DNA from 3 places in the Paenibacillus sp. FSL R7-0333 genome. Region 2 is predicted to be linked to each of the others. Evidence: riboswitches for the same ligand, from Rfam matches in the RefSeq annotation. Region 2 holds a riboswitch; each other region holds the start of a gene.

Region 1 (3,274 bases), 6.6 Mb from region 2:
TCGTCGCCTTGGTGGGCCGTTACCCCACCAACTAGCTAATGCGCCGCAGGCCCATCCCCAAGCAGCAGATTGCTCCGCCTTTCATTCTTCTCTCAGGAGAAAAAAGAAATTATCCGGTATTAGCTACCGTTTCCGGTAGTTATCCCAGGCTTGAGGGCAGGTTGCCTACGTGTTACTCACCCGTCCGCCGCTAAGTCTGAAAGGAAGCAAGCTTCCTCTCAAACTCCGCTCGACTTGCATGTATTAGGCATGCCGCCAGCGTTCGTCCTGAGCCAGGATCAAACTCTCCAAATTGGTATTTAGAAAGAGCGATTGCTCATTTTGAAACATCTGACGAGAATTTACATTCTCTAATTTTGGATCTCACCGAAGTGATTTCCCACTCACTCGTTGTTCAGTTTTCAAAGATCAAGCTCGTTGTTAGTGTCGATGTTGTCGCCACCAGCAACTCTTATAATATATCACGTTCATCTGAGCAATGCAAGCTTTATTTTTGAAATCACTTATTTAAGTAATCTCTCATTTCCTTTGCCGCTCCAACAACGCTTATTTATAATAACCTATCCTTCTATTAAAAAGCAACCTTTATATAAATAAAAATAACCCGCTTAATGATTAAGCGGGTTATTCTCAGATAATGCTATAGTTCACAGCTATTCTTAGTAGAATTTCGCTGCAGTATATTTGCTTGCTAATTTGACCAGTTCTGTTGATGCTGTTTTCTTACCCAGACCTGCATCTACTGTAGTATCAATCGTCACCCATTTGCCGTTCAGGAACACTTCATTCCAGGCATGGTATGAAGTTACATAGCTTGTATTCCCCATAACCAACTTGGTTGGAATCCCTTCACTGCGGAGCATAGTAGCGAACAAGGAAGCGTAATCGTAGCAGATACCTTTGTTGGTAGCCAGTGTGGTGTCGTTGTTCGGAATATAATCTGTGCTTACGCTGTTGGCCAGAGAGTAGTCATATTTCACGTTAGCTACGATGTAATTGTAGATAGCCTTAACTTTGTCTGCATCTGTGGTCAGACCCTTTGTAAGCTGTGCTGCCTTTTGAACGGATTTATCGGAAGAACTCCACTTTACATTCTGTACAGAGCTCAAATATACGGCATTCACATTGCTCATGGAGAGAGATACAGTCTCGGAAGATAGTACTTTGTATTTGTTGCCGGTAGTATTCTCAAGAACGGAGACCTTGTAAGAGCCATTACCTTGTTGCAGCGGGAACGTCTCGGTCGGTTTGGAAGTGTATAAGTTGTAAGTATAGCTGTTATTGTCCTTGGTAATCATGAGCTTCATCTTCTTGTCCTTAGGAACATCGTACGAAACCCCGATAATCCCTTGATCAAGTTGTCCAACATTTAACCAGCTTGAATCTGCATTTGCCGCTTGAGCAGTGCCTGTCTGCACGGAAGTGACGATCACAAAAAGTGTAATCAGCATTAAATAAAACTTCTTCATGGATAAAACCCCTTTCGGTAGCTGGCTGCCATTCTTACGGGAAGGCCCTTTAGCTTTGCGTCCCTACCTTTCGATAGGTTTGCCGTTATCGTATAAGCTTTATCTGTCCAATCTACTACCACATAATGACAGATTCAGAATGAAAACAAACAAAAAAAGCCTCTTCATTCGGTAGCTGGCTGCCATCCATGACGGGAAGGCCCTTTAGCTTTGCGTCCCTACCTTTCGATAGGTTTGCCGTTATCGTGCATTAGCTTTTGATAGTTCTATCTTACCATATCCATCTCTATTATCAAGACCCAATTGCTAGATTTCACCACAAATATACTAAAATTTTATGTTTTTTCGACCTTTATCGCCTTGTCCTGATAGAATCAGGTCAGCTTCGCATGAATGATGAGTCTGTGGGTCGGATTGACAAGCGGATCACAGGTAATGAGGGTCAGAATCTTATCATCATCCTTACCCTTCAGTACTGAAATATCGGTAGGCTCTACAATAGATACATCATATACAACATATTTGTATTCCTGGCCGCTTGTAATAACAGTAATGGCATCCCCTTTACCGACCTCGTCCAGTCTGTTGAACAGCCGCCCTGCCGTTCTTGACCGATGCGCAGCAATCGCTGCATTGCCTACCGCGCCAATCGGAGCTGTCTCCTTCATATGCGCCGCTGCATGCTTCATATTGGTCTTGGTGGCGCCCTCCAGTACAGGCAGCTTCAGATCGATTTTATCGATTTCAATAATAGCGGTGATCTTGCCTCCCACTTCAATCTCGGGCGCTGTAGTGGGAACCGGCTCTTCCGCACCAGACTCTTCAGCCAGCAGCTGGGTGACTTCCGCATAGGGCTTGCTCAGATCCTGGCTGGCAGGAGCCGTAGCCGAAGGAACGATTTCACTGTAGGCCTGTTCAGCCTCTTCCAGCAGCTTCTGCTGCTGACGGTCCTCGTACCATTCGCTTCCTTTGGGGTAGAGCATAATCAGGACCCCGGCAAGTATAATCAAATAGGATAACTTCCGCATGACAATCGCCTCCGCAATATAGAATAAGTGCTTTCCTCCGCAGAATACGGGGAAGATATACGCTCTCTTTAGAATACCCACTTCCGGCTTCCAAAGAAATTAATGATTACTGTAATAAAGGTAACCAGCACCTTGGCCATCAGCACCTGGACTCCCAGCCGGTCAGTCAGTAGATGAATCAGCAGCACCGAAATGCCCAGCACCAGCAGATTCAGCACCATAAATCTCACCAGCTGCATCCGGTCAAAGCCGCCATCCCCGCCTCTGTCCCTTCCCTTGAAGGTCACCTTCTTATTCCAGACAAAGCTGTTGGCCGTCCCGGCACTGTAGGAAATAATCTGTGCAGGGGTGTTAAGCATGCCCAAGGAATGCAGCAGAGTAAACACCGCAAAATCTATGAACGTGTTAAGCAGGCCCACCGCATTGAATTTCAGAAACTGGATCATGCCTGCACGCCAAGCCTTATCTTGCATAATCGCTTTCCTTCCGCGTGTCTTCAGCCTCTGTCTCCGGGTAGCCTCTGGTCTCGCTTACGATATAGAGTGGTCTATCCTTCGATTCGTCATAGATCCGTCCAATGTATTCCCCAATCACGCCCAGCAGCATCAGCACAATGCCGTTAAACAGCAGGTTCACCCCGACAATGGATGCCCAGCCCGGCACGGTCCAGGAGGTGAAGACTTTCTGGAATAAGACCAGAAACAGGTAGATGAAGCTGGAGAAGGACAGGAAGAAGCCGACATAAGAGGCAATTTTGAGCGGCTTGTGCGAGAAGGA
Region 2 (3,274 bases):
ACCGCATGCTCCTCCTGGAGCAGCTCAATCTCCTCACCCAGCTTAAGCAGCAGCCTGGAGAAGCGGCTTAGGACACTGTCCGTGATGTACCCGGTGAATTGTCCCGGATGGGCGAATACCTCAAGCATCTGCCAGAGCTGGTCCGTGCCGGAGCCGAACGCCCCGTTCATACGGCTTAGCGCAGCCTGAAAATCACGGATCAGGCTGCCCAAGTGGCTGTATTTATCCTCCAGCAGCAGCATGACTACCAGGCCGTAATTCACGGATTGCTGGCGGGATTCCACATTCTTGGCCAGCTGGCGCGCTGCCTCAAGCAGTCCGTCCGTCTCTGTCCGCAGCAGGCATGCGAGGCTGTGCAGACGATGCTGCATTACCCCGGCGTGTCCGGCGTACAGGCCGCTGCCGGTGACCTGGCCGCTAACGTATATACTGCCGGTGGCTATAATTGTAGATTGGCGGATATCGCCATAGACGTACACATTCCCGAGGGCTTCAATTCGTACAGGTCCTTCCAGATCTCCCGGTACAATGATGTCACCTGCGAACATAACATCGCCCGCAGGATCTGTCATCTCTCTGGCCAGAAGACTGACCGGAGGGAAGTCACATATCCGGACGCTGCCGCTTCCTCCGCAGATACGGGGCCTGCCGGTGTGCCGGGCTACGATATTACCACAGGGAAGGAGCTTGGCATGATTACCGGCAGCAAAGTAGATATCCTGCGGCGGGGGAGGGGGCAGGACCCTTCCGTCTGTGTCGAGGCCGGGAATGCCTTCTTCCGGCGGCAGCTTGCGGGCGAAGACTTCGCCTGCAAAGGCAAAGGGGGCTCCCGGGAAACGGAGATACTCCAAGGGTTCCGCAGGCTTCTGACCCCGGGCTCCCTGTCCCTGAAGCATCCGGTTCCCCTCCAGTGTATGCTCAGGCAGCAGGAATTCCAGCCGGGCTTCCTTGCCGGGCAGCGGGGCTCTGCCTTCAGCGATGCATACGGGGAGATATGTAGGGTTCGTAAGCTCCGCGTACAGGGCGGGAATGTTCAGGTTGCGCAGAATAAAACGGTTGTCCAGTGAGGCGATAATCTGTTCTATGGTGAGCGTGGACAGCAGCATCGCCGGATTGGGCTGGGCACGGACGACCGCTTCGAAGGCGGCGGGGCAGTTGACCAGATTCCAGGCGTACTTCTCTGCACGGTATAAAGTGAAGTAGACCTTGAGCTTGTCAGTCGATACGGTAATTTCATATTGCGGCTTCTCACAGATCTCCCAAGTGATATAATCCGCTCTGGTCACCTCGGTTGGCTCTGTAACGGTCTTCCAGTTGATCTTCAGGACAACAGGGTGGACCGCAGAAATGCGGGCGGGAGCACCTCCGGGGAGCGGGGGAGTAATGAATATCTGGTTGTCCTGCACGAGGATAATTCCATTCTTATCTCCAGTTGTCCCGTCAGAAGCTCGGCCCTCCACAGAGAATGAATCCAGGAGACCTTTACGTTCGAGCATCAGGGACTCTACGAATTCATATCGGCTTGGTTCGATATCCTGCTGCGGCATGGTTGTAACCTCACTTTTTCGTATGATCAATGGCAATTCGTACAGAAAAAGAACATCATCAAGCCTGGGAGGCTTGCCCTCCTGAACAGCTGGCTTAAGTGGTCTCTATTGGCAGCCTGGCAACCGTAAACGCAGATTCCGGCGTTCTTAGGCCCATAGCTTTGCGTCCTGCCCTTTCGGGGAGTTTGCCTTTAGAAATAGATCAATGATATACATCCTGTAGAGGTGGGAGTTATGGTCGACTGTAATCGACAAAAAGAGTCATAAATAGTTCTTGCGCGTCATTAATTTCTGCAAACAAGCTTAATTCTAGTACTTAAAGAGCTATTTTTCAACTATATTATGCCTATTTATCAAAAAACTCGAAATATGCAGCTCTAATTCGACAAAAAAACTGGTTTCCCAGCGCTTACAGCTTATGGAAGAGGCAGAGGGAGGAAAGTATGAGCATTCAACTGTTGGGACACCCTGGGCTTGGTAAGACTCGGAGTGTTCTTTTTTGATAAGCGGTTTTGCGAGTGTTAATGTTATGTGTATGTTAACTATGTAAATAAACACAAACATTCAGTGTATTATTTCGTAATAAAACCGAAGACATCGCAAATTCATTGTAATATAATCTAACTCATACCAAGGAAACGCGAATTAATGTTAACTAATATAACATTAATAGAGATAGCGACATCAGGAGAGGAGCATAAACCATGCAGATTGCAGCAACACCTTACATCTGGCCTTATGACGGGGCTGTGGACCCGGCGAAGACAGCGCTGATGATTATCGACATGCAGACGGATTTTTGCGGCAAGGGCGGTTACGTCGAGAGAATGGGTTATGACCTCTCATTAACAGCGAGGGCGATCCAGCCCATTCAGCGGCTGCTGGCCCGTATCCGGGACATCGAAGGCTTCAACGTGATCCATACCCGCGAGGGGCATAAGCCGGATCTGTCGGATCTGCCGGCGAACAAGCGGTGGCGCAGCCGCCAGATCGGGGCCGAGATCGGCTCCGAAGGACCGGCGGGACGAATCCTCGTGCGGGGGGAGCGCGGCTGGCAGATCATTGATGAGCTGGCGCCTGCCCACGGAGAGTACATTATAGACAAGCCGGGCAAAGGGAGCTTTTACGCAACAGACCTGGACCTGATCCTGAAGAATAAAGGAATTACCCATCTGATTCTGACCGGTATTACTACCGATGTCTGTGTACACACCACGATGCGGGAAGCCAATGACCGCGGGTACGAGTGTCTGATCCTTGCAGATTGTACAGGAGCGACGGATGAAGCGAATCACCTGGCGGCGCTGAGTATGGTTCAAATGCAGGGCGGAGTGTTCGGCAGTGTAAGTGATTCACAAGCGGTGCTGAAGGCGCTGGAGCAATACTAAATCATTCATAAACGGGGGAATAACCATGTGGAACAAGTCCAGAACAAAAGCGCTGATGCTGTTAACCTCGCTAATGCTGCTCCTGACCGCCTGCGGTAACAATACGGAAGCCGGGAAGGCTGAAGGCCAGGGAGCGGAAGGCTCGGGCGAGCTGAAAAAGGTGGTGCTCCGGCTGAAGTGGATTCACCAGGCGCAGTTTGCCGGCTTTTATACCGCGGTGGAAAAAGGCTTCTATAAAGAAGCGGGGCTGGATGTTGAGATCCGCCCGGGGGGCTCGGATTTCCCGGCTGTGCAGATGGTAGCTTCCGGCAGTGAGGAGTTCGGAGTTACCGGTGCCGA
Region 3 (3,274 bases), 6.9 Mb from region 2:
CGGGGAGGTCATCGATTCCGCCTGGCTGTTGAGCCAGCGCAGCTCGCGTTCATCATGCACATGCCCGAATTCATAAGCAATGGTCTGTGTATAGGCCTGGCGCATTCTGTGGACGGCATCCATCGCGGTATGCACATCCGCAGGGGCATTATCCCAAATCAGCGAAGCGGGCAGGGCATTAAGATCCTCGCGGGTAAGCTCGTAGGTCTCCAGCTCCAGCCATTTGGCCATCGGGTTCGTGCTGCGCTCCAGCGGGTCAATGTCTGCGGCCATATGGCCATATATTCGAATATTGGCGATCAGCTTCGAGGCCTTGACAGCCTTCTTGAGCCACTCGGCATCTGCTGATACGGCAGGCCTTGGAGCCCTCTCGGCATCGGGTGCCAGTGGAGGGGGGCCGGATACGGTGAAGAGATCGCGGTAATGCTGTTCAACAGAAGAGGGGTCCTTGACAAATTGCTCATATCTTTCTTGGATGTAGCCCAGGTTGGGGCCGTAGTATTTGCTCCATACTGTGTCGTTATAGGGCTCTTTGACTGCCATGAATAGGTCCTCCTAACGGATAAACTCCACGCGAGGCATCCAGTGTGCCACTTGGCGGAGCTGCAAATGTTTGCGGTTTCATTCTCACCTTATTGTGCTACTTTCCGGCGGGGTAATCAATTCATACTTTCGGTCAATCCGTTCGCAATTTGGCATGATTCATTACAGTATTCATACGGAACTATCATAAATAGAAAAAACACATATAACAGCCCGTTATACATACAAATGGGTAATTGTCTCTATACGATGTTGCGTGAAGCGGTAAGTCGGGGCGGATGGGGTTCCCTTTAGTATAATTAAACTATTAGCTAGTGTTTGAACTTGGAACTGGAAATATTTATACAAGCCGCTGGCAATTTCAGCTAAGTTTCCTCACATTTTTTCATAAAAAAATTCCAGAAAACGACACACTAATTGCATATGATCTTGTATAATGTTATTGCGGAGAACGGTTTCATCGATTCTTGCCAGATCCTTTCATGATGGAAAGGGTCCAGTAAAAGGTAAACCTGCCGAAAGACAGGGGCACAAAGTCTCGGATCTAAAGTAGAAATACTACAAAGTAGCAATACTACTATGATGGCCGGACTGCCTGGGGACGCGAAAATTCTAGGAGGAGATTTCTTGGATATGTCCAACCAGGGGAATGACGAGCTGCAGGCAGTAGATCTGGATTTAGAATGGGTGCACTTGCTGATGTCTGCCAAGCAGGCGGGGATCGCGGCGGAGGATATCCGCCGGTTTCTAAGTGAGAAGGCGCTCCAGGCGATGTAAGGGCGGTCATCATTGTTCGGATACATACAGAAAAGGCACAGCGTCCGGTACGCTGTGCCTTTTCTGTATGCCGCTTGAAAGGCTGCCTTCGCCGAAGTCGGCCTCCCTGCTGTGCGGAGTCTTCCTGTGGCATATAATGCTCGTCTAGTTGTCCTTTTGTTCCATGCGCCATTTCTGGTAATCGAGGAATTCCTTGAATTCGCGTTTGCTTATACCGGAGGCCATGGCCTCCTGAACAAGCCGGAACCATTCCCCGTCCAGAGCCTGTTCTTCCGTCTCTGCCAGTCCGCCATACAACAGTGCATGAATGGATACCTGAAGCGCGTCAGCGATTTTTTCGATGAATTGAATGGAGGGGTTGGATTGAATGTTCCGTTCCACATTACTGAGGTATGATTTCGCCACATCAGCCTTATCGGCAAGCTCGGATAACGAATAGCCCTTCTCCAGCCGGAGTTTGTGGATGCGGCTTCCCATAGTATCTGACACGATTACAACGCCCTCCGTACTTTTTTTGGTGAAAAATAAGAAGTTATATGCTTCGCGCTATACATTCTCCTTATCTTTCTCGTTGAAACGGTACCGCCCGTTCAAAGGCCGGCAAAGCCGTTTTCTCTTGTCAGTATAACAAAAATCCGCAAAACGGACAAAAATCCTTGAACCCGGCAGCGGGGAAAAAGAAACGGCATACCCGCCCGGATGGGGGAGGATATGCCGTCTTGATGGATTGCTGAAACGCTGCCTTCCTAATAAAGGACGGCAAAGCCATGTTCATTTGTATAGGCTGGCCCCTGAGCTACTTGGCTTCTCCCACTCCTTGAAGAGCATCGAAGGTCCAGTTCAGCGCTAAGCCGTCACCCTGGAAAATGTTCTGATCGAGCGTGTTGTCTACGAATTCGAAGGCGATCTTGAAGGTCTTGGACCCGGCGGCGGCAATCCCGCCTGGCAGTACACCTGCTGCTACGAGATCGTAGCTGGGGGTGTTTTTCAGATCCTTCAGGGAGATCTCGGACAGCACATGACCGCTTAGTGAACCGCCGGTGTACGTATTATCCAGGAGCTTGACCTTGAAGTGGTCTCCGAGATCCTGGCCCGCGTTATCGCCCTTGGCATCGGTCACGGTGTAAGTGGTGGCAAGCTTAAGGAATTTGATATCCAGTGTCCCGTCATTGGACAGGGTGAAGGTGCGGACGGTGTAGTCTCCCGGCTTCAGATTCGTCAGCGCTACCGGAGTATTGAAGGAAGAGCCGAGCTTCAGCGTACCCGCTGCGAAGGTTGCCGTGCTGGTAGCTGTGGAGCTGAAGTAAGCGAAGGTGCCCCCGCCGATTAAAGACAAGCCCAGTGCTGCCGATGCTACGCCAAGACCCAATGTTTTTTTGATACCCATCATTTATTTCCTCCTCGAATGGTTTGTTTTTGTGGAATTATTTGAGCGTGCCTTTTTCCTGGTTGGCTTCGAAATTCAGAGTCAGTGCAAGCGTGTCGCCCTGATAATAGTTCTGCGGCTGGAGGGTCTCCTTGAAGGCGAACTGGATGGTCAGGTTATCCGACGTGCCGGCTTTGATGCCGGACTTCTCTCCGCCTAAGATCGCTCCGAGAATTCCCCGGGCCACCAGATCGGGACTCTCCTGCTCCAGATCGGCCAGCGAGATGACCAGGAGCGGCGATTCTTTCTTATCCTTGTTCACGAGGAAGGTCACAATAATATCATCCTTGAAATTATGGGAGCCGTTGTCTCCCTGGGCGTCTGTAATGGCCGATGAGGTGCGCAGTACCACTTTGGGAATATTGAGCGTCCCGTCATTTTTGAGCTTGAAGTCCCGTAAGACGGTATCGCCCGGCTTGAGATTGCTGAGATTAACAATGACGGAGGGATCAGATTGTAATGATAGGGTTCCGTTGTTAAAAGAAGCTGAGGAAGTAGAAGTGCTGCTGAAGTAAGCGAAGGTGCCTC

Evidence for each region. Region 2 has a riboswitch for cyclic di-GMP ahead of MKY86_RS29935 (flagellar assembly protein A). Riboswitches for the same ligand answer to the same signal wherever they lie in the genome.
Region 1: it holds a riboswitch for cyclic di-GMP, as region 2 does, so the genes downstream of both, MKY86_RS01665 (transglutaminase-like domain-containing protein) here and MKY86_RS29935 (flagellar assembly protein A) in region 2, are expected to answer to the same signal.
Region 3: it holds a riboswitch for cyclic di-GMP, as region 2 does, so the genes downstream of both, MKY86_RS00360 (anti-repressor SinI family protein) here and MKY86_RS29935 (flagellar assembly protein A) in region 2, are expected to answer to the same signal.

The regions. Positions count from the first base shown of each region.
Region 1 is NZ_JBBOBZ010000001.1:395,225-398,498, reverse strand. Features, by position in the region: rRNA gene MKY86_RS01670 (16S ribosomal RNA) at 1-294, opposite strand, end outside; gene MKY86_RS01665 (transglutaminase-like domain-containing protein) at 660-1,469, opposite strand; cyclic di-GMP riboswitch class I at 1,483-1,563, opposite strand; cyclic di-GMP riboswitch class I at 1,637-1,718, opposite strand; gene MKY86_RS01660 (class D sortase) at 1,844-2,497, opposite strand; gene MKY86_RS01655 (GtrA family protein) at 2,566-2,970, opposite strand; gene MKY86_RS01650 (glycosyltransferase family 2 protein) at 2,960-3,274, opposite strand, start outside.
Region 2 is NZ_JBBOBZ010000001.1:6,980,107-6,983,380, reverse strand. Features, by position in the region: gene MKY86_RS29935 (flagellar assembly protein A) at 1-1,547, opposite strand, end outside; cyclic di-GMP riboswitch class I at 1,655-1,747, opposite strand; gene biuH (biuret amidohydrolase) at 2,252-2,935, shown strand; gene MKY86_RS29925 (ABC transporter substrate-binding protein) at 2,961-3,274, shown strand, end outside.
Region 3 is NZ_JBBOBZ010000001.1:91,883-95,156, forward strand. Features, by position in the region: gene MKY86_RS00355 (2-oxoglutarate dehydrogenase E1 component) at 1-543, opposite strand, end outside; cyclic di-GMP riboswitch class I at 1,039-1,142, shown strand; gene MKY86_RS00360 (anti-repressor SinI family protein) at 1,177-1,320, shown strand; gene MKY86_RS00365 (helix-turn-helix domain-containing protein) at 1,465-1,797, opposite strand; gene MKY86_RS00370 (TasA family protein) at 2,117-2,707, opposite strand; gene MKY86_RS00375 (TasA family protein) at 2,745-3,274, opposite strand, start outside.